DNA from 3 places in the Haloleucobacter ellipsoideus genome. Region 1 is predicted to be linked to each of the others. Evidence: riboswitches for the same ligand, from Rfam matches in the RefSeq annotation. Region 1 holds a riboswitch; each other region holds the start of a gene.
What was found. A riboswitch is a leader RNA that binds a small molecule or an ion and turns the genes downstream of it on or off. The one in region 1 is predicted to bind cobalamin.
Positions count from the first base shown of each region.

Region 1 (10,240 bases):
CATCGCCGCCGGCAATGGGAGAGGGGATGATGCCCTGCACCTGCCAGCCCAGTGCCTGCACGCTGGCGCGCGCGGCGGCGCACACCTCCTCATGCACCTGCGGGTCGCGCACGATGCCTTTCTTGAGGGCGCTGCGGCCGGCCTCGAACTGCGGCTTCACCAGCGCCACCAGATGCGCCCCCGCCCCGGCGCAGGCGAGGGCCGCCGGCAGGATCTGGGAAAGGGAGATGAAGCTGGCATCCATCACCACCATATCCACCGGCCCGCCAAGGGCCTGCGGGCTCACGGTGCGAATGTCCGTCCCCTCCATCACCGTCACGGCCGGGTTCCGGCGCAGGCGTGGGTGCAGCTGGTCATGCCCCACATCCACGGCGAAGACATGCGCGGCGCCCCGCCGCAGCAGCACTTCCGTAAAACCGCCGGTGGATGAGCCGACATCCAGCGCGCGCATCCCTTCCGGGTCCAGGTCAAAGGCTGCGAGCGCGGCCTCCAGCTTCAGCGCCCCGCGCGAGACATAGTCATGAATGTCCTGCGCCTCGATCCGCGCATCTTCGGCAATATCGGCGGAGGGCTTGGAGATGACAGCGCCATTCACGCGCACCAGCCCCGCCTGCACGGCGGCCTGCGCCCGTGCGCGGCTTTCAAAGAGCCCGCGTTCCACCAGAAGACGATCTATGCGCATGCCTCGGCCCGCTGCGATGCCGCCCCGGTTCAGCTTCGAATGGTTCCAGAGGCGTTCGGGCTGTGCATAGGGCAAGGTGGGAGCGAGCGCAAATCCTCCCGGCTCTGGCCTTGCAGGCGGGGGCAGTGCCATTGTGGGGGTGAAAGACAGGAAGGGAGAGCGCAGCATGGATGATGTGGCCCGCCATTATGGAGATGATCTTCCATCCGCGCCGCCTCTGGCCGTGCGCATCGCCGCGCGTCTTGAGGCGGCCGGGAAGGACATGGCCCATCTCACCACGAGGGATCTGCGCGCGGTGGATGAGTTTCATATCCGCGGCCATGCGGCGACGCTTGAAATCGCCGCGCATCTGGCGCTTGCGCCGGAAAGCCGGGTGCTGGACATTGGCAGCGGGCTGGGCGGCCCGGCGCGGGCGCTGGCGGAGCTGCATGGCTGCCATGTCACCGGCATTGACCTCAGCCCGGCCTATTGCGCCGCCGCCGCCGAGTTGAGCGACTGGGTGGGGCTGGGGAACAAGGTGGCCTTTCAGGCCGGTGATGCAACCTGCCTGCCCTTTGCCGACGCCAGTTTCGATGCCGCCTTCACCATTCATGTGGCGATGAATATCGCCGCGAAGGACCGTATGTATGCCGAGGCGCACCGGGTGCTGAAGCATGGCGGGCGGTTCGTCATCTATGACATCTTGCAGGGCGAGGGGGGAGAGGTGCTCTATCCGGTGCCCTGGGCGCGTACCCCTGCCATCAGCCATCTGGCCACGGCCGCACAGATGGGGAGCCTGCTGGAGGCGGCGGGCTTCGACCTTCTGGAGATGGTCGATACCACGCAGGAAAGCGCGGACTGGTTCAGCCAGATGCCATCCGCCCCGGCCGGGCCGGCGCAACTGCCGAACCTGGCGCTGCTGCTGGGGCCGGATTTCCCGCAGATGATGCGCAACCAGATCCGCAATCTGAAGGAGCGGCGCATTGCGGTGGTGCGCCTTGTGTGCGTGCGCGCCGGCTGAGAAGCGCGCTTGCAAAATGCGGGAAGCCGCCGGTGAGGGCCGGCGGCTTCCATGGTTCAGGCCGGTGGGCGAAAGGGCTCAGCTGGCGCTGTCCGTGCGGTTCTGGTTGGTTTCAAACAGGAACCACAGCCGCTTTTCAGCCTCATCGATATAGCCTTCCAGCAGCCCGGCCGAGGCGATGTCATCGGCCTCATCGCAGATGGCGTGGGCATTGCGGATGGTCTTGATGATCGCCTTGTTGTCGGCGATCAGTTCCTCGAACATGGCTTCGGGGGTGATGAAGCCATCATTGTTTTCCTTCAGCGTGGTGAGCTTGAGCACTTCCGCGAAAGAGTGGATGGTGGGCGCGCCCAGCTTGCGGACCCGCTCCGCCAGATCATCGAACGTGGCGAAGATGGTGCCCGCCTGCTCATCCAGCAGCAGATGATAGTCGCGGAAATGCTTGCCGCTGACATGCCAGTGGAAGTTCTTCGTCTTCAGATAAAGGACGAAGGCATCCGCCAGCACCTGGTTGAGAGCGGCAGCGACCTTGGCGACCTGGGCCGGCTCAAGGTCCGTGGGCGTCGCCAATGCGCCACCGCCCGACTTTTTGGAGAGGGAACGAACGACAGTCATGGGGCGTACTCCTGTGTTTCTGCCCTCATGATGACTCATGTTTACCAAAACGCAAAGTTTTCGTGCATCATTTTTCTGTTTCAGGGGCAGATCTGAAATGGAATGAGTTTAGCGCCTCTTCTTAATACATATGTGACAAAGGCTTGGGTCCAGTCTGATGTAGTTCAAAGTTATTGCGGTGCAGTATTCACATCGTCCGATTGTGTGTTTGCGGTAGACTTGCCTGCCGGGGCGGCGCTCTCCGGAGTGGCCATTTCCTTTCGCAGCTCCGCCCAGCTTGCGCCGGCAATGAGGCCGGGGCTCTTCCAGACCTGGGTCAGCGTGCCTTCGCCATTCACCTCGCCGATAAAGGCCGCGCGGGTGATATGCCGGTTGGGCAGCATCTGGACGATGTCACCGGTGAGGCTGAGCTGCCGGATATTGGTCATGGCATCGGCCACCGGGGCGGCATCGGTGGTGCCTGCCTTGGCGACAGCCTTCGCCCAGATGCTGAAGCCCAGACGGTGGGCCTCCACCCGGTCGCTCGCCAGTCTTTCCGGGTCCTTGCTGAAGGCCCTCCAGCGTTCCAGAAACGCCTTGTTGTCCGGGGTGGGGGATGAGGTGACATAATTGCCGGCGATCAGCGTGCCTGTCATGGCGCGCCAGTCGAGCCGGGTCAGGTCTTCCTCGCCGAGGGAGAGGCTGAGCACGATGAGCTGGTTGGATGTGCCGGCAGATGTGGCAGGGGGGGCGGGCGCGGCAAGGGGAGCAGGTGTGGCATCGGCCGGCACCGCCTGCGGGGCAGCCTCCGCCATCTGGCCGGAGAGCCCTTGTGCGGCAAGCGCCTTGTAGAAGCCGTTATTGGCCTGGTCGCCCATCAGGGTGGAGATGACAGCGGTCTTGTCCCCGTGCCCGGCAAAGGCCCGGATATCGGCAAGGATGCCGGACCAGTCCGAGATGTCGGGCGGGGTGTCGATGATGAGGATGTTGCGGGCGGGCACGCCGCGGGCCTTCAGCTCGGCCTCGATGATGCGGTTGGTGGCGCGGGGCCATTTGCCGTCCGTTCCCAGCAGAACCCAGCGCTCCACACCCTTGCCGGAGGCCAGATAGTCGACCGCCGGCAGCGCCTGCTGGTTGGGGGCCGCGCCGGTGTGCAGCACCTTCGGGGGGCTGTCATCGCCACTGGTGGGGGCGGAATCGAACAGCAGGGCATTGGAGCCGGCAAAGAGCTTCTGCACGTCCGGTCCGCTCTCGTCCAGATTCGCGCTGAAGATGACGGAGACATGATCCCGGTTGAGCAGTTCCTGCGCCGCCTCGGCCTGTGCCTGTGGCAGGCTGGTGGGGGAGACGGCCACCGCCTCGAGCTTGCGTTCGAGCAGGCCGCCCTTGCGGTTCTGCTCCTCGATCAGCATCACGATGATGTCCTTCAGCATCGCGGCATTGCCGGTGGTGTCGAGAGCAGGCTCAAGAATGCCGATACGGATGGGCGTCTTCTTCTTCGCATTCGCCGTGGCCGGCGCCGCAACGAGAAGAGCCGCTCCTGCCGCCGCGACCACCAGCAGGGTGGCCAGAAGCCCCAGTTTGCCACGTGTCCATCTGTGCACCTTACTCATGCCTCATCTCTTTCTGGTGCCACCCGGGCAAGGCAAGCCATAGGCGCAGGCGCCGCTCTCCGGGCTTCAGGGATGTTCATTGTGTGCTGTCGGCTATGGCAGCGGGGTGCTTTTCACATGGCTGGATTAAGGAATTTCACCCTGCCGGCCGTTTCCCGGCCGGACTGGTGCATTTTTGCATCGCTCCTGCCGAAGCTTGTGTCCTTCATGCTGCGCCGGGCGGCCAAATAATCCTGCTCCGGCAAAAAAGATCCTGCCGCGCCGGAAAGTGTCTTGACGAAAGCGTCCGCCCGACATTCGGTGCGCTACCCGATCCGATGCAGGCAGCAGGGAGCAACCCGCGTGGACGAACTGATCTCCGGTTACAAAAGGTTCCGTGAAATTGCGTGGCCCGAACGCAAGCAGGTTTTCGAGCAGCTCGCCGCCAGGGGGCAGAAGCCGGAAACACTGGTCATTGCCTGTTCGGACAGCCGCGTTGACCCGCAGATGATCTTCAATGCCGGCCCCGGCGAGATGTTCATCGTGCGCAACGTCGCCAATCTGGTGCCCCCCTTCGGCCCGGATGCGAACCATCACGGTACCTCGGCCGCGATCGAGTTTGCCGTGCGGGTGCTGAAGGTGAAGAATATCGTGGTGATGGGCCATGCCCAGTGCGGCGGTGTGAGCGCGCTGCTGGATGGCGCCCCTCCCGGTGCACGGGACTTCGTGCCCGGATGGATGGAGATTGCCGAACCGGCGCGTGAACGTGCTATGGCTTCCAATCTGCCTCCGGCCGAACGCCAGCGCTTCTGTGAACAGTGCTGCGTCCAGCTTTCCCTCGAGAACCTTCATTCCTTCCCCTGGATCGCCGAACGTGTGAAGGCCGGAGACCTGACCCTGAACGGGGCATATTTCGGTGTGGCAACCGGCCAGCTCGAACTGCTGGGCGCCGATGGCCGCTTCCAGTGTGTGCCGATCTGAGGACATTGATTTAATTCTGTCATGGCCCTGAGAGATATGATCTCGGATCATGTCTGCCGGGCTCGCTTATGCCCGGCCTGAACGCGGTTGGGGGCTGGGCGCGTGCGCTCCCGCGAGAGAGGTGGTTGCATGTCGGTTGTGAATGATCCCAGGAAGGTGGTGGATGCAGTGAACACTGCCATTGGCGCGCCCATGGCGCATGAGCATGTCGCGGACATCGTTGAGTTGCTCAATGAGAAGAGCAATGAGGATGTCATCGAGATCATTACACGCATGCCGCTGGAATGGGCTGTGGAGGTCTTCGACCAGCCCCAGTTCCAGGATGCGAGCGAGATTCTGGCCACCCTCCCGCAGGACAAGGCCATCGCCCTGCTGGAAGGCATGTCCGCCGACCGCGCGGTGGATGTGCTGCGCTGGGTGGAGGAGGATGACCGGGCCCGCCTGCATCAGGGTCTTTCGCCCGAGACCCGCGCCTCTGTCGATCATCTCATGTCCTATGCCGAGGGTACGGCAGGCTCGATGATGACCACCGAGTTCGTGAGCGTGCCCTCTACCTGGACCGTGCAGCAGACCATCGAGCATATCCGCAGGGTCGAGCGCTCGCGCGAGACGGTCTATGCCATCTATGTGCTGAACCCCTCCACGCACCGCCTCGAGAACATGGTGACCCTGCGCCGGCTGATCGCGGCCGAGCCGGACGACAATGTGCTTGTCGCCTCTCTCTCGCATCCGGTCATCACCCTCACGCCGGCGATGACGCGCGAGGATGTGGCCCGCGTCATCTCCAAATATGACGTGCTGGCCCTGCCGGTGGTGGACAGCACCAATCATGTGCTGGGCATCATCACGGTGGATGACGTCATCGACGCCATGATCGAGGAGCAGACCGAGGACGTGCAGCGCATGGGCGGCATGGAAGCGATCGACATGCCCTATTTCGAGATCTCCTTCGCGCACATGATCAAGAAGCGCGCCGGCTGGCTGTGCGTGCTGTTCCTTGCGGAAATGCTCACCGCCTCGGCCATGCAGGTGTTCGAGGACGAGCTGGAGAAGGCCATCGTGCTGGCCCTGTTCATCCCGCTGGTGATGAGCTCGGGCGGCAATTCCGGCTCCCAGGCCACCTCCCTCATCATCCGCGCCCTGGCGCTGCGGGAGGTGACGCTGAAGGACTGGTGGCGCGTGGCGCTGCGTGAATTGCCGACAGGTATCGTGCTGGGCGCCATTCTCGGCATGATCGGTATTGTCCGCATCGCGGTGTGGCAGGGCATCGGCTTCTTCGATTATGGCGAGCACTGGGTGATTCTGGCCGTCACCATCGGCGTGGCGCTGGTCGGCATCGTGACGTTCGGCTCCATCACCGGCTCGCTGCTGCCGTTCATCATCAAGCGCGTGGGGTTCGATCCGGCCTCCGCCTCGGCGCCCTTTGTCGCCACGCTGGTCGATGTGACCGGTATCGTCATCTATTTCTCGGTGGCCTGGCTGCTGCTGTCCGGCACCATCCTGTAATGGTGCGGCACCGGGTGCAGCCGGCCCGCTGAGCGGGTGGAACAGGAGCCGCGCATGGAAACATGCGCGGCCTTTTCATGTTCCGGTTGTGCGGCGCGCGCCCTGCACCCGGAGGAAAGCCGGGCAACGATTCGAGGGGCCGGCGGGCCCTGCCAAGCCTCTGATGAAATGCGATGCGCCTGTCTTTTCAGTCTGTTGCCTTCAGCGGGGCGGGGCTTGTCCACATAATCCCCCGTTTTTCAAAAGTCGGCAGAATGTGATCCGCGAGACATTCCTTTTGCGGTGCACTCGCTCTAATGAGTTGATCCACCAGCTTTTTCAAAGCAGCCCTCCAGAAGGGCCGAGCCTGTTGCAGAAACAGCATATTGACTGGAAACCCTGTCAGCCTACTACATGTAGCGGTCACGGTCTCTTTCGAGAGCCAAGAGGGAAGCCGGTGTGAAGCCGGGGCTGCCCCCGCAACTGTAAGCGACGAGCTCTTGCCAACTGGGTCACTGGGAAACCGGGAAGGCCGGCAAAGTGCGCTGACCCGCGAGCCAGGAGACCTGCCGTGACCGGAAAAGAGACCTCGGGCGGGGTGTCCGGCGGGTAAAGTGGAGAAGGGCTGCCCCTCGTCTCCCGTTGCCTGCTGCACCCTCGATTATGGAAATCAGGAAAGCAGGCACACATGTCACTCTCGGCACAGTCAGAACGTCCGTCCATGGTGGGAAGCACGCCGGCCCCGGCTGCCGTCCAGACGTCGCGCAATGCTGAGCCGGGTTATCAGGTGATCCGCCGCAATGGCGCGGTGACGCCGTTCGACCCTTCCAAGATCGGCGTTGCGCTCACCAAGGCGTTTCTGGCGGTGGAAGGCGGCAATGCCGCGGCCTCGCGCCGGGTGCATGACATCGTGGCCGATCTCACCGCGCAGGTGGTGGCCAATCTCACCCGTCGTGTGGATACGGGCCGCACCTTCCATATCGAGGACATTCAGGACCAGGTGGAGCTCGCGCTCATGCGCTCCGAGCACCACAAGGTCGCCCGCGCCTATGTGCTCTATCGCGAGGACCGCGCCCGTGAGCGCGCCGCCGCACTGGCCCAGAAGGCGCAGGTTCAGGCCGTGCCCGAGTTGCAGATGCGTGAGGCCGATGGCACGCTTGTGCCGCTCGACCGTGCCCGCCTTGATACCGTGGTGCGCGAAGCCTGCGCCGGGCTCGATGGCGTCTCGCCCGATCCGGTCCTCACCGAGACGAAGCGCAATCTGTATGACGGCATCACCCGTGACGAGCTGGCGCTGGCGCCCATCCTCGCCGCCCGCACCCTGATCGAGACCGAGCCGAACTACGCCAAGGTTTCCGCCCGCCTGCTGACAGACAAGCTGCGCCGCGAGGCCCTCAGCTTCATTGCCGGCTATGCGGATGAGGCCACACAGGCGCAGATGGACACCCGCTATGGGGAATATTTCCCGGCCTATGTGCAGGCCGGCATCAAGGCCGAGCTGCTGGACCCGGAACTGGGCCGGTTCGATCTGGCCCGCATTTCCGCGGCCCTGAAGCCGGAGCGCGATCTCCAGTTTGACTATCTCGGTCTCCAGACCCTCTATGACCGCTATTTCCTGCATGTCTCGGGCACCCGGTTCGAGCTGCCGCAGGCTTTCTTCATGCGCGTCGCCATGGGCCTCGCCATTCGCGAGATCGACCGCGAGGCGCGGGCCATCGAGTTCTACAATCTGCTGTCGTCCTTCGACTTCATGGCCTCGACGCCGACCCTGTTCAATTCCGGCACGCTGCGCCCGCAGCTCTCCAGCTGCTTCCTCACCACCGTGGCGGATGATCTGGACGGCATCTTCAAGGCCGTGCGCGACAATGCCCTTCTGGCGAAATATTCCGGCGGCCTCGGCAATGACTGGACCCCGGTGCGTGGCCTTGGCGCGCACATCAAGGGCACCAATGGCCAGAGCCAGGGTGTCGTGCCCTTCCTGAAGGTTGCGAACGACACCGCCATCGCCGTCAACCAGGGCGGCAAGCGCAAGGGCGCGGTGTGCGCCTATCTCGAAACCTGGCATGTCGATATCGAGGAGTTCCTCGATCTGCGGAAGAATACCGGCGATGACCGCCGCCGCACCCATGACATGAACACCGCCAACTGGATCCCCGACCTGTTCATGCAGCGCGTGGAAGCCGGCGCCGACTGGACCCTGTTCTCACCCGACGAGGTGCCGGAGCTGCATGACCTCTATGGCAAGCCCTTCAAGGCAGCCTATGAGGCGGCGGAAGCCCGTGCGGCGCGGGGCGAGATCAAGGTGTATCGCACGGTGAAGGCGCTGGACCTGTGGCGGCGCATGCTGACCATGCTGTTCGAGACCGGCCATCCGTGGGTGACCTTCAAGGACCCGTGCAACCTGCGCTCGCCGCAGCAGCATGCCGGTGTGGTGCATTCCTCCAATCTGTGCACCGAGATCACCCTCAACACCAATGCCGATGAAGTGGCGGTGTGCAATCTCGGCTCGGTGAACCTGGCCGCCCATATCGGCCCCAATGGGCTGGATTTCGAGCGGCTGAAGCGCACGGTTGGCACCGCCATGCGGATGCTCGACAATGTCATCGACATCAATTTCTACACCATTCCCGAGGCGCGCCGCTCGAACCTGCGTCACCGTCCGGTGGGGCTGGGGCTGATGGGCCATCAGGATGCGCTGGAAAAGCTGCGCCTGCCGACGGCCAGCGAAGATGCGGTGGCGTTTGCCGATGTCTCGATGGAAGCCATCAGCTATTTCGCCATTTCCGCCTCGGTGGATCTGGCGGCCGAGCGCGGGCGCTATGCCTCGTTCGAGGGCTCGCTGTGGTCCAGGGGCATTTTGCCGATCGACAGCCTCGAACTGCTCTCCGATGCCCGTGACGGGGATGTGGAACTGGACCGCACCCAGCGCCTCGACTGGGAGAGCCTGCGCGCGCGGGTGACATCCATCGGCATGCGCAATTCCAATGTGCTGGCCATTGCTCCCACCGCCACCATCTCCAACATTGTCGGCGTGTCCCAGTCCATCGAGCCGGCCTACAGCCAGCTTTATGTGAAGGCCAACATGTCGGGCGACTTCACCGTGGTGAACGCCAATCTGGTGCATGACCTGAAGGCGCGCGGCCTGTGGGACGAGGTGATGATCTCCGATCTGAAATATTATGACGGCATGGTCAGCGCTATTGATCGTGTGCCGGAGGATCTCAAGGCGCTCTATGCCACCGCCTTCGAGATTGCGCCGGAATGGCTGATCCGCGCCGCCGCCCGCCGGCAGAAATGGATCGATCAGGCCCAGTCGCTCAATCTCTATATCGACCAGCCTTCCGGGCGGAAGCTGCATGAGGCCTATCTGTATGCGTGGCGGCAGGGGCTGAAGACCACCTATTATCTGCGCGCCCGCTCGGCCACCCATGTGGAGAAGTCCACGCTGAAGGGCACGGATGGCCGTCTCAATGCGGTCTCGGCCGCAGCTCCCATTCTGGTGGATGCGCCCATGGCTGCCCCGGCGGCCTGCTCCATCAATGATCCTGATTGTGAAGCCTGCCAGTAAGTGCAGGTGGAGAAGAACAATGATGCTCGACTGGTCTGACACGCCTGTGAAGGCAAACCCCGCCGTCCCGCCCGCGCCCGGCTCCGTCCCGGCGCAGGAGGCGGACTCCACGGGTCTGGGCGAGATTGATCGCTCCGGTGCCCGCGTCACCGTGGATGAGAAGCGCATGATCAATGCGCGCGCCGACGTGAACCAGCTCCTGCCCATGAAATACAAGTGGGCCTGGGAGAAGTATCTGGCCGGCTGTAACAATCACTGGATGCCGACGGAAGTCTCCATGCAGGCGGATATCGCCCTGTGGAAATCCCGCGACGGGCTGACAGAGGACGAGCGGCGCA
Region 1 covers NZ_JBQWAR010000015.1:31,486-41,725, reverse strand. Annotated here, with positions in the region: gene ACT6QG_RS03725 (TlyA family RNA methyltransferase) at 1-682, opposite strand, end outside; gene ACT6QG_RS03720 (class I SAM-dependent methyltransferase) at 849-1,682, shown strand; gene ACT6QG_RS03715 (Dps family protein) at 1,761-2,297, opposite strand; gene ACT6QG_RS03710 (transporter substrate-binding protein) at 2,468-3,889, opposite strand; gene ACT6QG_RS03705 (carbonic anhydrase) at 4,232-4,849, shown strand; gene mgtE (magnesium transporter) at 4,979-6,355, shown strand; cobalamin riboswitch at 6,744-6,922, shown strand; gene ACT6QG_RS03695 (ribonucleoside-diphosphate reductase subunit alpha) at 7,023-9,902, shown strand; gene ACT6QG_RS03690 (ribonucleotide-diphosphate reductase subunit beta) at 9,925-10,240, shown strand, end outside.

Region 2 (10,240 bases), on a different contig from region 1:
TCGCTGATGAGCTTCGCCTTTCTCGGGGCCGCTCCGCTGTCACAACTGTTCGCGGTTCAGACCGGCAGCAGCCTGTCCACCATCATGTTCGAGCTTGCGCCGCTCTATCTGCTCGGCGCAGTCGGCCTCTATCTCGCCGTCGCCGCGAAGAACATCGCGCCGGGCGTCGGGAGTGGCACACGGGGCAATCGTTTCGCTTCTCTCGTTCGCGATCCGGGCATCATCGCTGCATGGGCGGCAGCCGTCACAGTGCTGTTCGGGTTTGTCGCTTTCTACAGCGGGACGCAGATTTTCGGCGCGAATATCGGGGTGGATCTTCAAACCGTCCGCCTTATCGGCTTGCCGCCGCTACTTCTCACCTTCGCGGCTGCGCCCATGATCCGACGCTACGGTGCGCCAGTCACGGCCCGCATCGGCCTTGTCCTCGCAGCACTGGCGATTGGTGTCGGGGCGATCGCCTCGCCAACCGCGATCATAGTGGCGAGCGGTGCCTTGTCTGCCGGAGTGGCTTTTGCGGTGCCGGGCCTGATCGCCACTGTCGCAGGACGCGCGACCAACGCCAATCGCGGCCTTGCGCTCGCCATCTACAGCTTCGCGCTGTTCCTCGGCGCGAGCTTTGCGCCGCCTGTTGCTCAGGCTCTCGCCGGGATCGGGATCGTTCCGCTCTCGCTGGTTCCGGCCGCACTGCTGCTTGCAGCCGTTGTCGGCCTCACCATCGGCATCCGCCGGCCTCACCCCTCCAACCCAAGCTAAAGGAGACTTCGACATGCCTCGCATACGCCCTGCCGTGGTGCTCGCCGCACTCGGCCTTTTCGCTGGCACAGCCGCCAACATCGCGCTCGCAGACTCTACGAAAGGAAATTCCATGACCGTGACAACCACCGCCGCGCAGCCCGCAGCCACTGTCATCAATACATTCATGCCAACTGGCTATCGCGAAGTCGCTCGCCGTGCCGTCAGCGTTGACGGTGAAGGAGCCGAGCTGGTTCGCTACGAGCGCACGGACGGACGCAACGCGGCGCTCGGCGGGGAGCATTTCAGCACCGTGATCGCCGAAAACGGCCGTCTCAAGGGTTTCGCGCGCATTGACCTCGATCTGGTCGGCGGGGAACTGCCTTCGCGTGAGGAAACGCAGGCCATCGCCATGGATTTCCTGCGCGATGCCGCGCCCGACCTTCTGCCGGGAATGAAAATCAGTTGGATCGAGCCGCATGACGAGCCGCTGCGCGTTACTCGCAATGGCCGCACGGAAGACCTGACCCTTACCGGCATGAAGGTGAAGATGCGCAACAGCGCCGATGGCCTTTGGATGTGGGTCATCGTCGGCGCGGACCGAAAGGTCATGGTGTTCGAGCGCGACATTAACTGGATCACGTTCCCCGGCCATCGCGGCACTGAAAAGTGGCTGCACGATTCATGGCTGGTCGAAAAGGGCCACACGCTGCGCGCCTCGTGAGGCGATCATACGGTAACGGGCGCGGAGGGTGGTCGCCGCTTCGAGCGTGGAAACGGCGGCGTTCGGCGTTCATAATTCTGTTCTGAAATGGCGCACCCGGCACGATTCGAACGTGCGGCCTTTGCCTTCGGAGGGCAACGCTCTATCCAGCTGAGCTACGGGTGCAACGGTGCCATGCCTAACCTGACATGCCCATCAAGGTCAACAAGGTTCGATCAGAAAGCGACATTCTCCCCAGATGGCTCTGCCATGCGCCCCCCTTCCTGGCCGCGGACGGGGCCGGAATGCCAGAGTGCCGGAACGGGCGCGGTGGCATGCACCGTGCCCGTTCATGTCGTCACGCTCAGTGCGCGCGGGCGCGGGCGGCCCGGGCGGCGGCCACCATGTTCACCAAAGCGGGGCGCACCTCCTCCCATTTGCGGGTCTTGAGGCCGCAATCCGGATTGATCCAGATCTGCTCGTCCGCCAGCCGCTTGCGGGCAAGAATGATGAGCTCATCCATCTCGTCCACCGTCGGCACACGCGGGGAGTGGATGTCATAGACACCCGGACCGATCTCGTTGGGATATTTGTAGCTGGTGAAAGCCTCCAGCAGCTCCATCTTTGAGCGGGAAGTCTCGATGGAGATCACATCGGCATCCATCGCGCCAATGGCATCGATGATGTCGTTGAACTCCGAGTAGCACATATGGGTGTGGATCTGCGTCTCATCCGCCACGCCGGACGAGCACAGGCGGAACGCCTCCACCGCCCAGTCCAGATAGTGCTTCCACTGCGCGCGCCGCAGCGGCAGACCTTCACGCAGGGCAGCCTCGTCGATCTGGATCATCGCGGCACCCGCCCGTTCCAGATCCTGCACCTCATCGCGAATGGCGAGCGCGATCTGCTTGCACGCCTCGCTGCGCGGCACGTCATCGCGCACGAAAGACCAGTTGAGAATGGTCACCGGCCCGGTCAGCATGCCCTTCATGGGCTTTTGCGTGAGGGACTGGGCATAGCGCCACCATTCCACGGTCATCGGCTTCGGGCGCGCCACATCCCCGAAGAGGATCGGCGGGCGCACATAGCGCGAGCCATAGCTCTGCACCCAGCCATGTCTGGTGAAGGCAAAGCCGGAGAGCTGCTCGCCGAAATACTGCACCATGTCGTTGCGCTCAAACTCGCCATGCACCAGCACATCGAGGCCGATCTCTTCCTGCCATTTCACGGTTCGGGCCGTTTCCTCCCGCAGGAAGGCGGCATAGGCCGCATCGTCCATCTGCCCCCTGGCATGGGCGGAACGCGCCTTGCGCACATCCGCCGTCTGCGGGAAGGAGCCGATGGTGGTGGTGGGGAAAGCCGGCAGGCCAAAGCGCGGGCGCTGCACCTTTGCACGGGCGGCGTAGGAATGCTTGCGGCGCGCCATGTCGGCCGTCACCGCAGCCATGCGCGCTTCCACGGCGGCATTGTGCACCTTGGTGGATGCCTTGCGGGCCGCGGCGGCATCGGCCGAAGCCTCAAGCTGCGCCCTCACACTCTCGCCTTGCCCGGAAAGCGCGGCAGAGAGCACGGCCAGCTCGTCCATCTTCTGGAGCGAGAAAGCCAGCCAGGATTTCACATCCGCATCAAGCGCGGTTTCCTGTTCCAGATCGATCGGCACATGCAGAAGCGAGCAGGAGGGAGCAAGCTGCACATGGTCCGTGCCCCGCTGCGCCACCACCTTCTCCAGCCTGTGCACCAGCGCCGGAAGATTGGCCCGCCACACATTGCGCCCGTCAATCACGCCCAGTGACAGCACCAGACCGAGCGGTGCCTTCGCGGCCACCACATCGAGCTGCTCCGGCGCGCGGGCCAGATCGAGATGCAGGCCGGCCACCGGCAAGGAGAGGGCGGTCTCCAGATTGTCATCCAGCGCGCCGAAATAGGTCGCCAGCATGATCTTCAGATTCGGCAGGGCCAGCGCGATCGCGCCATAGGTCCGGCGCAGCGCTTCACGGGTGGCATCATCCAGATCGAGCACCAGGCAGGGCTCGTCCATCTGCACCCACTGCGCACCGCTGGAGGCCAGACGCCGCAAGATATCGACATAGACCGGCAGCAGGCCGGGCAGCAGGTCCAGCGTGTTGAACCCGGGAGTGCGGGACTTCGCCAGCTTCAGGAAGGTGACGGGGCCCAGCAGCACCGGGCGGGTTTCATGCCCCAGCGCCTTCGCCTCGCGATATTCCTCCACCGGCTTCAGCGCGCCGATCTCGAACCGCTGGCCGGGTTCCAGCTCGGGGACCATATAGTGGTAGTTGGTGTCAAACCACTTGGTCATTTCCTGTGCCGGCACGCCTGCGCCCGCACCTCCATGGGCATGATGGGCATGGCCGCAGCAGGCGTCCTGCGCCTCTGTCCGGGCGCCGCGCGCCATGGCGAAATAGGTTTCCAGCGGCACCTTGCCAGAGCGCCAGCCATAGATCCCGGGCACGGCACCCACCATTACGGAGGTGTCAAGAACCTGATCATAAAGGGAGAAATCGTTGGAGGGGATGACTGTGACGCCACGCGCCTTCTGACGCGCCCAGTTTTCAGCGCGCAGTTTCGCGGCTGTTTCCAGCAATGCAGCCTCACTGGTCTCGCCCGCCCAGTGGCTTTCAAGTGCAACCTTGAGCTCCCGGCGCGGGCCGATACGCGGCGTGCCGAGGGTCGCAACAGGAATGAGAGAAGAAGTCACGGCTCTTGAGCCCTTCTGCTGAGGGCGAGGCCATGGCGGCAGGCATCCGCTTTCCCGCGCGCACGACAGCCGTCGCCTGCCCGCGAAAACAGAAGCGCTCCTCCGGGACACCCCGCCCGAGAACGTATTTTGTCATGGCAGGTCTCCTGGCTCACGGGTCATCGCCTTCATCCAACCTTCCCGGGCACAAGGCCCAGTGGCGTCTTCCGGATGTCAGCTCACCGCTTACAGTTGCGGGGGCAGCGCTGGTTTTCCACCAGCTTCCCTCTTCGCTCCGGGGGCAACCCGGAGAACCACGACCCTTGAACCTTGCGCGCGGCCCGGGGCGCTGTCAAGGCAAATATAAAGACATCTTTATATCGCTATTCAGGTGCGAAATCCTTTCAGTGGGCGGCATAGGGGGTGAAGCCGCTGCGGCTTTCATCCACCACCAGCGCCCGGCCAATGAGCGGGAAGGCGCGCTGGGGGCAGGCGGGGCGCTCGCACACCTTGCAGCCCGCGCCAATCGGCGTTGCAGCCTTGGGATCATCCAGCGCCAGCCCGCGTGAATAGACCAGCCGGCCGGCATGGCGCACATCACAGCCCAGCCCGATGGCGAAGGTCTTTTCCGGCTCCCCGAACCCGCCCGCCTCATGCCGCACGGTCCGGGCGATCCACAGATAGGTCCGCCCGTCCGGCATCTGGGCCATCTGGGTGAGGATACGTCCGGGCTGGGTGAAGGCCTCATACACATTCCACAGCGGGCATGTGCCGCCAACGCGGGAGAAGTGGAAGTCCGTCGCCGACTGGCGCTTGGAAATATTGCCGGCCCGGTCCACGCGGATGAAGAAGAAGGGCACCCCCAGCGCACCCGGCCGCTGCATGGAGCTGAGGCGGTGGCAGATCGTCTCGAAGCCCACGCCGAAACGCCGTCCCAGCCGTTCGATATCGTAGCGCTCGGCCTCGGCCGCCGCCAGAAACGCGCCATAGGGCATCAGCAGCGCACCGGCGAAATAGTTCGCCAGGCCGATCCGCGCCAGGGCATGGGTTTCCGGCGCACCGGATGCCGCTTCAGTCGCCAGTTGCTCAATCAGTTCCCCCTGCTCCAGAAACGCCAGCTGGGTGGCGATCTGGAAGGCGCGCTGGCCGTTTTCGAGCCGGCGCGAGACATGCAGTACCCGCTCGACCGGCCGAAAACGGCGATGGGTCATTTCATCCGGCACCGCCGTGACGCGCACGCCATGGCGCTGTTCCAGATAGAAGGCCAGCCCATCCGCCATTTCCCCCGGCACGAGCCCTGCCGAAAGGGCCAGCGATTCGGCGGCCTCATCCAGCTCCGCGAAATAGTTGTGATGGGCGTAGAAGAAATCGCGCACCTGCTCATAGGGCATGGGTGTGGTCTGGCTGGGCACCCCGCCGGAGCCAAGCCCCAGCTTGCCGGCCATGGCATCCGCCCGGTCCACCGCATGCCGCCAGCGCCGGTGCAGCGCCACGATGGAGCGCCCAAGCGCGGGCATGGAGGCCGCCACCTCCTTCAGTTCGGCAAGGCTCACTTTTTCGCCGTTCGCAGGGTCTGCGAAGACCTCCCGCAAATCGGCCACGAGCCGGCCCTCATCCCCCTCCGAGAAGAGCTGCACATCCACGCCGAAGATCTCGTTGATCTTCAGCAGCACCGGCACGGTGAGCGGCCGCTGGTTCTTCTCGATCTGGTTGAGATAGCTGGGCGACAGGCCGAGCGCCTGGGCCAGCGCCACCTGGGTCAGCCCCTTTTCTTCCCGCAGCCTTTTCAGCCGCACACCGACAAATGTTTTCTTCATGGAAATTCGCAGAATTCGCAAAACTGAGGATTATCACTCGCAAACACTCGCATTTTCAGTCATTCCCCGAAAATTTTCTCGCGAATATTGTGAGGATCAGACGCCGATCGCAAGTCCTTTTCCAAACGACCGGCCCACATGAACGGGCAGGCAGGACGCGAGGGCGCGGGCAAACAGGAGGACAAGATGGGCCAGCGTAAGAGCTACAGTGAACTGAGGGCAGAACTGGCAAAGCGGTTTCCGCAGGGCGTCGCGCCCGGTGGCGTGAATGTGGATGACATCATCCAGCTCAAGCTGCAGAACAGCTTTGACACCCATCTCGACATCGCCCGCGACATGGCGAGCGTGATGCGCGCCGACATGGCCGCCTATGATGCGGACAGCTCGAAGTTCACCCAGTCCCTCGGCTGCTGGTCCGGCTTCCACGCCCAGCAGATGATCAAGGCCGTCAAGCGCCTGCGCGGCACCACGAAGGGCACCTATGTCTATCTCTCCGGCTGGATGGTGGCCGGTCTGCGCAACCGCTTCGGCCATCTGCCGGACCAGTCCATGCATGAGAAGACCGCTGTCGCGGACCTGATCGAGGAGATCTACGTCTCCCTGCGCCAGGCCGACGAGGTCGCCATCAATGACCTGTTCAAGGACCTGAAGGCCGCCCGCGAGAAGGGTGATGCCGCCGCCGAGGCGAAGGCGATCGAGGCCATCGACAATTTCGAGACCCATGTGGTTCCGATCATCGCCGATATCGATGCCGGCTTCGGCAATGAGCACGCCACCTATCTGCTCGCCAAGGAGCTGATCAAGGCCGGCGCCTGCTGCCTCCAGATCGAGAACCAGGTGTCGGACGCCAAGCAGTGCGGCCACCAGGACGGCAAGGTGACCGTGCCGCGCGAGGACTTCATCGAGAAGCTGCGCGCCTGCCGCCTCGCCTTCGAGGAGCTAGGCGTGGAGGATGGCGTGATCGTCGCCCGCACCGACAGCCTCGGGGCCGGCCTCACCCAGAAGGTGCCTGTCAGCACCCAGCCGGGCGATCTGGCGAGCGAATACATCAAGTGGCTCAAGACCGAGCCGATCAGCAAGGACAACCCCATCCGCGACGGCGAGCTGGCTCTCTACCGCAATGACGAGTTCGTGCGCCCGGTGCGCCTGCCCAATGGCCTGTTCCCCTTCCAGGAAGGCACCGGCAAGGCGCGCGTGATCGAGGACTGCATCGCCAATCTCACCCAGGGCGGCGCCGACCTGCTGTGGATCGAGACCGACACCCCGAACGTGGACGAGATCGCCTCCATGGTGAACGAGATCCGCAAGGCGGTGCCGAACGCCAAGCTGACCTACAACAACTCGCCCTCCTTCAACTGGACCCTCAACCTGCGCAAGCAGGTGCGTGAACAGTGGATCGCGGAAGGCAAGATCAAGGACACCGACTACCCGGACGGCAATGCGCTGATGGGCAAGGACTTCGATGACACCGATCTGGGCCGCGAGGCGGACGCCCGCCTGAAGCGCTTCCAGAGCGACATCTCGGCCCGGGCCGGCGTGTTCCACAACCTCATCACCCTGCCCACCTTCCACCTCACCGCCAAGTCGGTGGACGAGCTGTCCCACGGCTATTTCGGCGAGGACAAGATGCTGGCCTATGTCGCCACCGTGCAGCGCGAGGAAATCCGTCGCGGCATCTCGGCGGTGAAGCACCAGCACGAGGTGGGCTCGGATCTGGGCGACACCTTCAAGGAGATGGTCGCCGGCGAGCGCGCCCTGAAGGCGGGCGGTCACGCCAACACCATGAACCAGTTCGCGGCCGAATGAGCCGCGCGGGCTGAACGTCATCCCTTTTTCAGGAGTGTTCGACATGAGCACGGAATTCAAGGCTGTTCCCGCCCAGGATCTCACCGAGCGCGACCGCGCCATCAACCGGGTCGCCGATGCGGTGCACCGCATGAACGAGGCGATCCAGCGCGCGGTGTCCTCCGGCATCTCGGTGGAGCTGGTTCGGGTCTCCCGTTACCACGATGGCGCTGGCAGCTGGGGGGATCAGATGATCCCTCTGGTGCGCGAGGCCGACGCGGCCAAGGCCCCCTGACATGGGTGCCCATGCCCCCCTTCCCCCCCTGCCCGAGCCCGCATCGGACAGGGAGGCAGGTCCCGGACAGACCCGCTTCGTCGAGATGGTTTTCCCGGATCAGGCCAATCATTACGGCACGCTGTTCGGCGGCAATGCCCTCAGCATGATGGGAAAGGCGGCCTTCGTGGCCGCCACCCGCCGTGCCCGCTGCCCGGTGGTGATGGCCCGCTCGGAAAAGACCGAATTCCACGTGCCGGTGAAAGTCGGGCAGATCGTGGAACTCGACGCGCAGGTCGTTCGGGTGGGGCGCACATCCATGACCGTCACCGTCGAGGTGACGGCGGAGGAACTCATTTCCGGCGCCCGGTGTCTGGCCGTGCGCGGCACGTTCGAAATGGTGGCGGTGAATGCATCGGGCAAGCCCATGCCCATCCCCGCCCCCGTCCCCTCTTCCCAGCCCACATCTTCTCAGACCAAGGAATGACGAAGTGAAGCAGCATAACGTCCGCACCTATAAATCCGCCGAGCACCTCGCCCGCGCCGACCAGCTGGCCTGGAAGATCGCGGAAGTGGCGACAGATCCGGTCGCGGTGGAAGATGAAGTGGTCGAGATGATCGGCAACCGCATCATCGACAATGCTGCTGTGGCTGCGGCCTCCCTCACCCGTCGCCCGGTTGCGAGCGCGCGGGCCCAGGCCATGGCCCACCCCTTCCAGCCGGGCGCGACCGTGTTCGGCCTGTCCCAGCACCGCCGCATCTCCCCGGAATGGGCGGCCTGGGCCAATGGTGTGGCGGTGCGCGAGCTGGACTTCCATGACACCTTCCTCGCAGCCGACTATTCCCATCCCGGCGACAACATTCCCCCGGTTCTGGCGGTCGCGCAGCATTGCGGGCTGGATGGACAGGCGCTGATCCGCGGCCTTGCGGCAGCCTATGAGATCCAGGTGGATCTGGTGAAGGGCATCTGCCTGCACGAGCACAAGATCGACCATATCGCCCATCTCGGCCCCTCGGCCGCGGCAGGCATCAGCGCGGCGCTGGGCCTCTCCACCGAGGTGACCTATCAGGCCGTGCAGCAGGCGCTGCATGTCACCACCACCACCCGCCAGTCCCGCAAGGGCGAGATTTCAAGCTGGAAGGCCTATGCCCCCGCTTTCGCCGGCAAGATGGCGGTAGAGGCGGTGGACCGCGTGATGCGCGGCGAGGGCGCCCCCTCCCCGGCATGGGAAGGCGAGGACGGCTTCATCGCCTGGCTGCTGGGCGGCCCGACGGCGGAATATATCGTGCCTCTGCCGGAGAAGGGCGAGGCCAAGCGCGCCATTCTCGACACCTACACCAAGGAGCACTCGGCCGAATACCAGAGCCAGGCGCTGATCGATCTGGCCCGCCGCATGGGCCCGAAGATCGGTGATCTCTCGCAGGTGGAAAGCATCGTCATCCACACCTCCCATCACACCCATTATGTGATCGGCACCGGCGCGAACGACCCGCAGAAGATGGACCCGAAGGCAAGCCGTGAAACGCTTGACCACTCCATCATGTACATCTTCGCTGTCGCGCTGGAAGATGGCGCCTGGCACCATGTGCGCTCCTATGCGCCGGAGCGGGCGAACCGCCCCGAGACGGTGGCCCTCTGGCACAAGATCTCCACCGTGGAAGATCCCGAATGGACGCGCCGCTATCACAGCCGCGACCCGAAGGAGAAGGCGTTCGGCGGCCGCGTCGTCGTGAAGCTGAAGAACGGTCAGGTGATCGAGGATGAGCTGGCGATTGCCGACGCCCACCCGCTCGGCGCGCGCCCCTTCGCCCGCGCCCAGTATGTGGCCAAGTTCCGCGCCCTTGCGGACGGCATCGTCACCCAGTCCGAACAGGACCGTTTCCTCGGCACCGTGGAGCGCCTGTCCAAGCTGAAGGCCGACGACCTGCTCGGTCTCAACTTCTCGGTCGATCCGTCCCTGCTGGCGGGCCAGGCGCCCACCGGCATCTTCGACTGGCGCGCGCCTGCCAAGGCGGGTTCCAACTGATCTGACCCGATCTGGCGATCCGGCTCCGGCCGGGTCGTCACGCTCCTTTCATCATGGAAAAGGCCCCGGACAACCGGAGGCCCGGATTCCGGGAGGTTCACATGTCCAACCCCACTGCCAGCCCGGCTTCTGAACCGGGTTCCGAAACGCCGAAGAAGGCCAAGAAGTCGGTCGCGCTGTCCGGCGTCGTCGCCGGCAACACCGCCC
Region 2 covers NZ_JBQWAR010000014.1:140,997-151,236, reverse strand. Annotated here, with positions in the region: gene ACT6QG_RS03345 (MFS transporter) at 1-753, shown strand, start outside; gene ACT6QG_RS03340 (hypothetical protein) at 866-1,456, shown strand; tRNA gene ACT6QG_RS03335 (tRNA-Arg) at 1,545-1,621, opposite strand; gene metE (5-methyltetrahydropteroyltriglutamate--homocysteine S-methyltransferase) at 1,800-4,151, opposite strand; cobalamin riboswitch at 4,271-4,464, opposite strand; gene ACT6QG_RS03325 (short-chain fatty acyl-CoA regulator family protein) at 4,535-5,947, opposite strand; gene ACT6QG_RS03320 (isocitrate lyase) at 6,134-7,753, shown strand; gene ACT6QG_RS03315 (hypothetical protein) at 7,797-8,027, shown strand; gene ACT6QG_RS03310 (acyl-CoA thioesterase) at 8,029-8,493, shown strand; gene ACT6QG_RS03305 (MmgE/PrpD family protein) at 8,498-10,033, shown strand; gene prpC (bifunctional 2-methylcitrate synthase/citrate synthase) at 10,135-10,240, shown strand, end outside.
Region 2: it holds a riboswitch for cobalamin, as region 1 does, so the genes downstream of both, metE (5-methyltetrahydropteroyltriglutamate--homocysteine S-methyltransferase) here and ACT6QG_RS03695 (ribonucleoside-diphosphate reductase subunit alpha) in region 1, are expected to answer to the same signal.

Region 3 (10,240 bases), on a different contig from region 1:
CTGCAGCTCGGCATAGCCGACCGTATCACCGGTGCTGATGCCCCACGGCCCGTCCGGCGTGTTCGTCATCTTCTCGTTCTTGCGCTCCACACCAACGAGAAGGTTCTGACCCGGCATGAAATTATAGTTGGAACGCCAGTAGTAGGTCTGGCGGTCACCATCATAATCGTAATCGTTGTAGTAGCCGGAATTGTCACGTGAATAATTGGTGGAGGAAATGCCGAACGTGCTGATCAGCTTGTCATCCAGCGCCTTCCAGATGCCTTCACCCTTGTTGATGAAGAACTTGCCATGGGCAAAGCCCACACCCTCGGGCACGGAGGTCGAGGTGGTGAAGTTCAGGCGGGTGTCGATATAGCGCGCGGTATAGTTCAGCGTCAGATTGTCGGTCAGGTCGAAATCGAAGCGGCCGGAGAGGGTCCAGTTGTCATTGGCATTGTCATAAGCCGGAACGCCGGGAGAAAGCACATAATCCGGCGTGACCTTGATGGCGCTGCTTTTGAAATGCCCGAAATTCAGGTTGTACGAGAAGCGGTCCACCGCGCCGTTCAGGGTCGCGCCCTGGTTGAAGGTGCGCATCGAGCCACCTTCCATGAAGCCGGAGATGGTGCCCGGCCCCTGGCCGCGTGCGGTGGTCATGGCAATCACACCACCAATCGCATCGGAGCCGTAAAGGCCGCTCTGCGGACCGCGCAGCACTTCGATGCGGGCGAGGTCATTGGTGAACATGTTGCCGAGATTGAACGCCCCGTTCGTGCTGGAGGGATCGCCAAGGTCGATCCCGTCCATCATGATCTTCACCTGGCCGGAATCCGTGCCGCGGATGAAGACGGAGGTCTGGCCGCCGGGGCCACCGGTCTGCACCACGTTCAGGCCGGGCGTTGTCTGAAGCGCATCGGGGAGGCTGCGCCACTGCTGCCGTTGGATTTCCTGCTGGGTGATGACCGTGACGGAGCTCGCCACATGGCTCTCGGGCGTGGGAATGAGGGTGGCGCTGACCACCACATCCGGCAGGTTGATCGCCTCGGAGGATGAGGTCTGGGTGCTCTCTTCCTCAGTCTGCGGCGCAGATTGGGCCAGGGCGGGCTGCACGAGTGCGGGCGCGGCTGCCACGAGGGCGAGCAGACTGGCGCACATCAGCGCGTTGCCACGGCGCGCGCGATAGGGCTGAAGGGAAAAAAGAGACTGGAAGACCGGCATGAAGACCTCTGGCGGGACGCCTTGTGGACACGTCACCGCGAGAGAGGAATGCCTGCCTGGCCGCCGGAGCATCGACCACAGCACGTTCTTCCACCATCAGGGAACCCCGCCTGACAGGCTCGCGTGTGACCACGACTCGACGGCAGGTTTCCTGGCTTGCAGCTCATTCTCGTTTTTCGCCTTCCCAGGCATCCCATGCCCAGTGGCTGTGTGAAAAACGAAGCGCCGCTCACAGTTGCGGGGGCAGCTGCAGATTGGATGCGCCAGAAGGCGAATCGCACTGCATTCCCTTTTCATCCTTGCGGGAAGGACACCGTCATGGCGGAAATTAGGCGAGGTGCTGCTGATGCGTCAATGCATCTATGGTTCATATGCAACAACTGTTGCCGGATTGCCACGAAAGGGCAATCCGGTTGCAGTTTCTTCAAGCCTGCATGCCCTGATGGGCAGCCAGATCAGCGATGCTTGAAGGTTGCAGCGCGCTTTTCGGTGAAGGCGCGCATGCCTTCCTTCTGGTCCTCTGTGGAAAACAGGGCGTGGAATGTGCGGCGCTCGAACAGAATACCCTCGTTCAGGCCCAGTTCCAGCGCCCGATTCACCGCTTCCTTTGCGGAAATGAGCGAAGGCTTGCCGAAATTGGCGATGGTGCGGGCGGTTTCAAGCACCTCTTCCATATGGCGCTCGGCGGGCACAACGCGCGAGACGAGGCCGGCGCGCTCTGCCTCATGGGCATCGATCATGCGCCCGGTCAGCACAAGGTCCATGGCCTTGTATTTGCCGATGGCCTTGGTGAGGCGCTGGGAGCCGCCCATGCCGGGAATGACGCCAAGCTTGATTTCCGGCTGGCCGAAACGCGCCGTCTCGGAAGCAATGATGAGATCGCACATCATGGCCAGCTCGCAGCCGCCGCCAAGGGCAAAGCCGGAAACGGCGGCAATCAGAGGCGTGCGGCAGCGCCCCACGGCATCCCAGCCGGCGAACCAGTCCGCCAGAAGCATTTCCACGGAGCTGCGCTCGGCCATTTCCTTGATGTCCGCCCCGGCCGCAAACGCCTTTTCCGAGCCGGTGATGACAATCGCGCCCACATCCACATCGCTGTCGAGAGCGGTGATGACCTTGCTCATCTCTGTCATCACGGCAAGGTTGAGGGCGTTCAGCGCCTTGGGACGATTGAGACGGACAATCGCGACCCGGCCCTCCCGCTCGACAAGAACGATATCTTCACTCTGGGACTGCGTTTCCGGTGTCTTGGACATGGAGCCTCCTCTGAACGCTGACAGGAGAGTGGCAGCGATTCTTCTTATATGGGCCAGTAGTGCCAGCCCTGTGTAAAGGAAAGATTGCACCGCACCGTGAAGCCGCTGCATGTGCGCATTGCAGGATACAGTTTGTCCTCGTTATAATCATCTCCCGTCATGAGGGCCTTGTGATGACATATTGCTGCGGATTACTGGTGCGTGAAGGGCTCGTGCTTTTGGCAGATACCCGCACCAATGCGGGGCTGGACAATATCTCCACCTTCCGCAAGCTCCATGTTTTCGAGGAGCCGGGCCATCATGTCATCGGCCTTGCGACCGCGGGCAATCTTTCCGTCAGCCAGTCTGTCATCAGCCTCCTGCGGGAGGGGTTCCCCTCGGAAGAGGGAGGTGAGACCCACCAGTTGCGCGATTGCCACAGCATGTTTCAGGCCGCGCGGCTGGTTGGCGAGGCCATCCGCCATGTGAACCGGGTGAACGGTGCCCTGAAGGAAGAGAGCGGCGGCATCAATTTCGAGGTGTCATTCCTGGTCGGCGGGCAGATTCTGGGTGGGCCCTCGCGCCTGTTCATGGTTTACAGCGCGGGCAACTTCATTGAATGCACGCCGGATACGCCCTTCTTCCAGATTGGCGAGCACAAATATGGCAAGCCGATCCTCGACCGGGCGGTGCATTATGACATGCCGCTCGCCGATGCCCTGAAGATTGCGCTCATCTCCATGGATTCGACCATGCGCTCCAATCTGGGCGTGGGGCTGCCGCTGGATGTGCTGGTGGCTTATGACGACAAGCTGCAGGCGGAGCTGATCCACCGCATAGAGGCAGGTGATCCCTATTTCCATGATTTGCGGGAACGCTGGGGCGCGGCGCTGCGGGCGGCGCACAGTTCCATTCCGCGCCCGCCCTATCTCAAGCAGATCCGTCCGACGGTCGTGTCCGGTGCGGCTGTCGGGTGGGATGAGGGCGCCGGGGGCGAGTAGGAAAGAAAAAGGGCGCCGGAAGGCGCCCTTTCCATATGGTGTGCGGCAGACTCAGGCCTTGGGCTGGAGCTTGGCGGAGATGATCTGGTCCGGGTCCTTCACGGGCTCGCCACGCTTGATCTGGTCCACATTTTCCATGCCGGAAACGACCTCGCCCCACACGGTGTACTGGCCATCCAGGAAGCGGGCATCGGCAAAGCAGATGAAGAACTGGCTGTCGCCGGAATCAGGGTTCTGGGCGCGGGCCATGGAAACGGTGCCGCGCTTGTGGGGAACGGCGTTGAACTCGGCCTTCAGCTTCTTGCCGGAGCCGCCCATGCCGGTGCCGGTCGGGTCGCCGGTCTGGGCCATGAAGCCCTCGATCACGCGGTGAAACGGCACACCATTATAGAAGCCGTCAGCCACCAGCTCCTTGATGCGCGCCACGTGGCCGGGCGCGACATCCGGGCGGAATGCGATGGTGACCGGGCCCTTGGTGGTCTCCAGAACGAGCACTTCCTCACTCATGTCGAAATCCTTAAGCATGTGTAGGGGCGGCATCCTGTCCGCCCGGTTTTGGTAAAGCCATCGTCGCGCAGATCCCGGGACCTTGATGCGCAAGACAGGTGGAAACAGCCTTTAGCGGCGGAAAGCCTGCGCTTTCATGAAGGCAGGCTTTCCGGCTGCGGGGCTCACTTCTTGGCGTCGGCCGCCACCTGCATCTTCACGATGCGGTCCGGGTTCGCCACCGAGCCATTCTGCGCGGCGGAACCCTTCTTGATCTTGTCCACATTCTCCATGCCGGACACCACTTCCCCGATGACGGTGTACTGACCGTTCAGGCTGGGGGTTTCATCAAGCATGATGAAGAACTGGGAGTTGGCGCTGTTGGGCGAAGACGAGCGGGCCATGCCCACCACGCCGCGCTTGAACGGCACGTTGGAGAACTCGGCCGGCAGATCGGCATATTTGGAGCCGCCGGTGCCATTGCCATACTGGCCATCACCGGTCTGGGCCATGAAGCCGTCAATCACGCGGTGGAACGGCACATTGTCATAATAACCCTCGCGCGCCAGGGTCTTGATCCGCTCGGCATGCTGGGGGGCGATATCCGGGCGAAGGGCGATGACGACACGGCCCTTGTTGGTATCCAGATAGATGGTGTTCTGCGGATCGGGCTTGCCCTGCGCTGCGGCGGGCAGGGCAAAGGCCAGAGCCAGCAGCAGGCCGGCACACAGGCGGCCGAGTACGCGCATCATGAAGGTCTCCTCGGAATGGCCCTCTGGCGGAGGGAATGCAGGTTATGTCGCGTCTTGCCGCGCGAACTTGGCTTTCAACCGTGCCAGTACGGGGGCTGGCACGAAGGCGGAAACATCTCCGCCCATACCGGCTATCTGCCGGACCAGCGTGGCGGTGATGGGGCGCACCATGGGGGAGGCCGGCAAAAAAACGGTCTGGATGGCGGGAGCCATGGCACCATTCATGCCGGCCATCTGCATTTCATAATCCAGATCCGTGCCGTCGCGCAGGCCGCGGATCAGCAGGGTGGCACCAATCTCGCGGGCGGTATCGATGATGAGCCCGTTGAAGGTGATGGCTTCAAGGCGGGTGTGTTCCGCCCGGGCAATGGGGCCGCACACATCCATCAGCATGGAGAGGCGCTCTTCGGCCGTGAACAGGGGCGTCTTGCCGGGATGGATGCCAACCGCAAGCACCAGCCGGTCCGCCATGCGACAGGCGGAACGCACGACATCAAGGTGCCCGTTGGTCAGCGGATCGAAGGAGCCGCCATAGATCGCGGTGCGGAATGCGGTGTCGCTCATGCCCAAAAGGGGTAGCGGGGACAGGGGCGGGATGCAACGGCCAAGTGCACGCCCTCACCGGCTTCAGGCATATTCATGATGACCGGCCGGGCCGGACAGGCCTGTTCCGGCGATTTATCGCAGGGATGAGCAGGATACGGGGCTGAGGATGCTAGCCACAAATATATGCCGGTGAATCAGGCCATCCGCTTTTGGGAATGCGAATCTCATATAGGAAGGCCATGCTGATCGCATTATCGCCGTGAGGATCATTTAGCGGCATTTCACGCGCTTTCCTCCATTCCACCATTTTAGTCTTGCCCTGCCTGACGCTTTCCCCCATCGGGTACCATCATGGAAACGATCACGACTGCCCTCGTTCTGCTGCTTGCTGTCGTTCTCAGTGGCTGGCTCACCCGTGCTCTCCCCATCGGGGTGCCGATTCCGCTTGTGCAGATCGCCCTGGGCGCGGTCATTGCCCTGGGGGCGGATCTGGCGGTTGAGTTGCACCCGGATATTTTCTTCCTGCTCTTCCTGCCGCCGCTGCTGTTTCTGGATGCCTGGCATATTCCCAAGCAGGGGCTGCTGAAGGACAAGTCGATGATCTTGTCCATGGCGCTGGGACTTGTGGTCTTTACCGTGGTCGGGGTCGGCTATTTCGTGCACTGGATGATTCCGGCCATGCCGCTGGCGGTCGGTTTCGCGCTGGCGGCAATTCTCTCGCCCACGGACCCGATCGCCGTGTCGGCGATTTCCGAGCGCGTGACGGTTCCGCGCCGACTGATGAACGTGCTGTCCGGGGAGGCGCTTCTGAATGATGCCTCCGGCCTCGTCTGCATGAGCTTTGCCGTGACGGCGGTGTTGACGGGCGCCTTCTCGCTGCTGGATGCGATGGGCACCTTTGTCTGGCTGGTGGTGTGCGGTGTGAGTGTGGGCGTGACCACCACGCTGGCGACAACCTATGTCAAGCAGCAGATGAACCGCCGGTTCGGTTCTGAAGGCGGCTCGGAAGTGCTGATCAGCCTTCTCATTCCCTTCGGAGCCTATCTTGCCGCGGAACATCTGGGCGGTTCGGGTATTCTTGCCGCGGTGGCAGCCGGCATCACCATGAGTTACGCGGAGCTGGGCGGCCAGATCGTCGCCACCGCACGGGTGCGCCGCAGCACGGTGTGGGACACAGTGGGGTTCGTGGCCAATGGTGTCATCTTCGTGCTGCTGGGGGAACAGTTGCCCCGCATCGTGGAGGGGGCGACGTTCGCCCTGCGCGAGGCCGGCCAGCATAATCCGCTGTGGCTGATCATCTATGTGTTCGCCATCAATATTGCGCTGGTCCTGCTGCGGCTGGTGTGGACATGGGTATCCATGCGGCTGACCATGTCGCGCGCCAGCAATGGCGCGGTGAAGACCAACTGGCGGCTGCTGCTGGTCATCTCCATCGCCGGCGTGCGCGGGACCGTGACCCTTGCCGGCGTGCTCTCCCTGCCGCTCTTCATGGATGACGGCTCACTGTTCCCGGTGCGTGATCTGGCCATCTTCCTGGCCGCGGGCGTGATCATCCTGTCGCTCATCACCGCCAGCATCGGCCTGCCTTTCCTGCTGAAGGGGCTGCAATTGCCGCAGGTGGAAACCGGGCTGAAGGAAGAGGAGCATGCCCGTGTCGCCGCAGCGCAAGCCGCCATCAGCGCCATCGAGCAGGCCCAGCATGCCCTCAGCGAAGGCCGCCACGATGCGGACCTTTATGCCGAGATCGGCGCGCGGGTGATGGATCTCTACCGCCAGCGTGTCAGTGGCCGTTCCGGTTCCGGCGAGGATGCGGACCGCTATCGCGCTTCCGAGCGTATCGAGCGCGAGCTGCGTCTGGCCGGCCTGCGGGCCGAGCGGGAGGAGTTCTACAGGCGTGGCCGCCGCCTTGGACTGTCGGATTCCGTTGTGCGCAAGCTCGTGTCCGAGGTTGATCTCGCCGAGGCGCGCCTGACCGCCGAATGAAGGGCGCGCCTCGCTTGATCTGTCTGGTCTGCACTCAGCCGAAGCGGAAGCCGGAATTGGCCTTGCCAAAGGTCTTGTTGGCATAGGTGCGCACGGCTGTATCCGTTCCCGCTGCTCCCGCCGCGACAAGGAGCGGGATGAGATGTTCGCTGGTGGGGTGGCACAATCGGGCGGATGGCGCCTGCGCCCATGCACAAAGCCGTGCAGCGCGCCTTTCGGCATCCGGCTCTTCCACGGCTTGTGTCAGCCAGGCATCAAAGGCCGCCGCGCCTTCGGCAACCTGCGCATCGGCAGACCAGAAGTGGCGCAGATTGTGGAAGGACAGGCCACTGCCTACGATCAGCACATCCTCATCCCGCAGCGGGGCAAGGGCGCGGCCAATATCGAGATGGGTGCGCGGGTCGAGTCCTTCTTTCAGGGAAAGCTGGACAAGGGGCACATCAGCCTGCGGGTAGATCAGCATGAAGGGAATGAAGGTGCCATGGTCGAAACCGCGCGCATCATCTTCCCCGCTTTCGATCCCCGCCTCGGCCAGCAGGTCCCGCGTGCGCCGGGCAAGGGCGGGTGAGCCGGGGGCAGGATAGGACAGCTGATAGGTGTGCGGGGGAAAGCCGTAATAATCATAGAGCAGGCCGGGGTGCGGATGGGTCGTCACTGTCGGCTTTTCCGCTTCCCAGTGGCCGGAAACCACCAGCACCGCACGCGGACGGCGGCCGATTTCCGCATCCAGTGCGCGCAGATGGGCGGCCAGAGGCGCCCATGGATCGACCTGTCCCGCGGGTGGTTTCAGAAATGGCCATGGACCGCCGCCATGGGGAATGAAGAGGGTGGGCAGGCGCGGCTTGTTCTGCGGGGTATCGCCTGAAGTCGGGCTGGTCATCGGGGTGATCCTGTCAGTGCAGGATGAGAGCGCATCCTGCTTCCCCCTCAATATGGTAACCGGCTCGCGCGGAGCGAGAGGCACGGCGGAGGCCAGATGTCCGCCATGTTCCAGCTCACACTGGAGAATCTCTTCAACGCATTGAAAAATAACAGATTTTTTCGCGCGCGCGGCAATGTTGCGCCAATCCGCATCTGTGCTTGCACTGTTGCAAGCACAGATGTCTGGCTGAACTGGAAGGGCTCTCTAGCCGCGCATGAGTGCCGTGACATGGGCTGCGGCAGAGGTGGCGAGGGAATTGAGGTCATATCCCCCCTCCAGCAGGGAGACCACGCGCCCGTCACATGTCTTGTCTGCCAGCGCCATGAGACGCTGGGTCACCCATGTGAAGTCGCTCTCCACCAGCCGGATATCGCCCATCGGGTCATCCTTGTGGGCATCGAAACCGGCGGAGATGATGACCAGATCCGGGCTGAAAGCCTCAAGGCGGGGCAGGATGCGGGTGATCATGGCCTCACGGAATACCGAACCATCATCACCTGCCCGCAGGGGGGCGTTGACGATGGTGTCTGCCTCGCCGGTTTCGCCGAGCTCCCCGGTGCCCGGAAACAGGGGCATCTCGTGGGTGGAGCAATACATCACGCTCGGGTCATTCCAGAAAATGGCCTGCGTGCCATTGCCGTGGTGCACATCGAAATCGATTATGGCGACCCGGTCAGCCCCATATTTGGCCTGTGCGTGGCGGGCAGCGATGGCGGCCTGGTTGAGCAGGCAGAAGCCCATGGGCTTGCGGATCTCGCAATGGTGGCCGGGCGGGCGCATGGCCACAAAGGCATTGGCGACCTTGCGCTCCATCACCTCATCCACGGCGAAGCAGGCTCCGCCAACCGCACGCAGGGCCGCCTCCCAGCTTCCCGGCGACATGACGGTATCATCATCGATACGCACGATACCCTCGGCGGGAACCGCCGCGCCCAGCGCATCGACAAAATCCTCAGGGTGAACGCGAATGATGTCCCGGCGCTCTCCGAGCGGGGCAAGATCCCGCGCGAGAAGGGAGAATTTCTCCTGCTCCAGAATGCGATCCAGCACACGCAGGCGATCGGCCCGCTCGGGATGACCGTCCGGTGTGAGATGTTTCAGGCCAGCCGGATGGGTGACGAGCAATGTAGACATGGACGTGGGCGCCTCCCCGGGGCACTGGTTTTCTTTGAATCATACCATATTCATATCCCCGGCACCTGAATTTGAGGCGGCTCAATTGGTCGGATAGTGCTTTCGTCCTGCCCGCACGGCCTGTACGGGAGGGGTTGAAAGCAGAATTTATGTATTGATCATAAGGTCTTCTTGCGGACGGGGGGCGGCAGCGCGGCCCAGCCTGTCGGCAATCGCCTCGCCAAGTCCGGTCCGGGGCAGGGGCACGACAGCAATTGCACGGGCGCCCGAGGCATCCAGCGTGCGCAGGGCATCATACAGGCGCGCTGCCGCCTGGGTGAGGTCTCCTTCCGGGCTGAGGTCGAATATCGTCGCCGCCTGTTCAGCGCCCGGCGGAGTTGCTCCGGCAAAAGTGAGCAGCGCCTCTCCGGCCTCGACCCCGGATGCATCAAGCCGCACATGCGCGCGCGGCGCATAATGGGAGGCAAGACGGCCGGGAGAGGCCGGGCGGGTGCTGTCATCCACGGCGGCCGCCGTGATCGCAAAGCCGAGAACGGATTCGATCGCCTCCCGCGTGATCCCGCCCGGGCGCAGAAGATAGGGGATGGGCCCCGTGGCATCGATGATGGTGGATTCCACGCCGACTTCCGTCGGGCCGCTGTCGAGAATTCCATCGATGCGCCCGCTCAGATCCTCCATCACATGGGCGGCGGATGTGGGCGAGACATGGCCGGAGCGGTTGGCGCTGGGGGCAACCACAGGGCATCCACAGGCCGCAAGCAGGGCCTGGGCAACAGGATGATCCGGCACCCGCAGCGCCACCGTATCCAGACCCGCCCGTGCCAGATCGCAGATCGCGCCTCCGGCGAACGGCACCACCAGAGTCAGCGGCCCCGGCCAGAAGGCAGCCGCAAGCTTTCGTGCGGCATCGTTGAAAATACCATTCTGGATTGCATCTTCCGCATGGGGGAAATGCGAAATAAGCGGGTTGAAAGCCGGTCG
Region 3 covers NZ_JBQWAR010000019.1:190,670-200,909, reverse strand. Annotated here, with positions in the region: gene ACT6QG_RS11040 (TonB-dependent receptor plug domain-containing protein) at 1-1,200, opposite strand, end outside; cobalamin riboswitch at 1,325-1,533, opposite strand; gene ACT6QG_RS11035 (enoyl-CoA hydratase) at 1,656-2,456, opposite strand; gene ACT6QG_RS11030 (proteasome-type protease) at 2,630-3,436, shown strand; gene ACT6QG_RS11025 (peptidylprolyl isomerase) at 3,488-3,943, opposite strand; gene ACT6QG_RS11020 (peptidylprolyl isomerase) at 4,108-4,674, opposite strand; gene coaD (pantetheine-phosphate adenylyltransferase) at 4,717-5,238, opposite strand; gene ACT6QG_RS11010 (Na+/H+ antiporter) at 5,572-7,203, shown strand; gene ACT6QG_RS11005 (DODA-type extradiol aromatic ring-opening family dioxygenase) at 7,238-8,083, opposite strand; gene ACT6QG_RS11000 (histone deacetylase family protein) at 8,330-9,259, opposite strand; gene ACT6QG_RS10995 (L-threonylcarbamoyladenylate synthase) at 9,407-10,240, opposite strand, start outside.
Region 3: it holds a riboswitch for cobalamin, as region 1 does, so the genes downstream of both, ACT6QG_RS11040 (TonB-dependent receptor plug domain-containing protein) here and ACT6QG_RS03695 (ribonucleoside-diphosphate reductase subunit alpha) in region 1, are expected to answer to the same signal.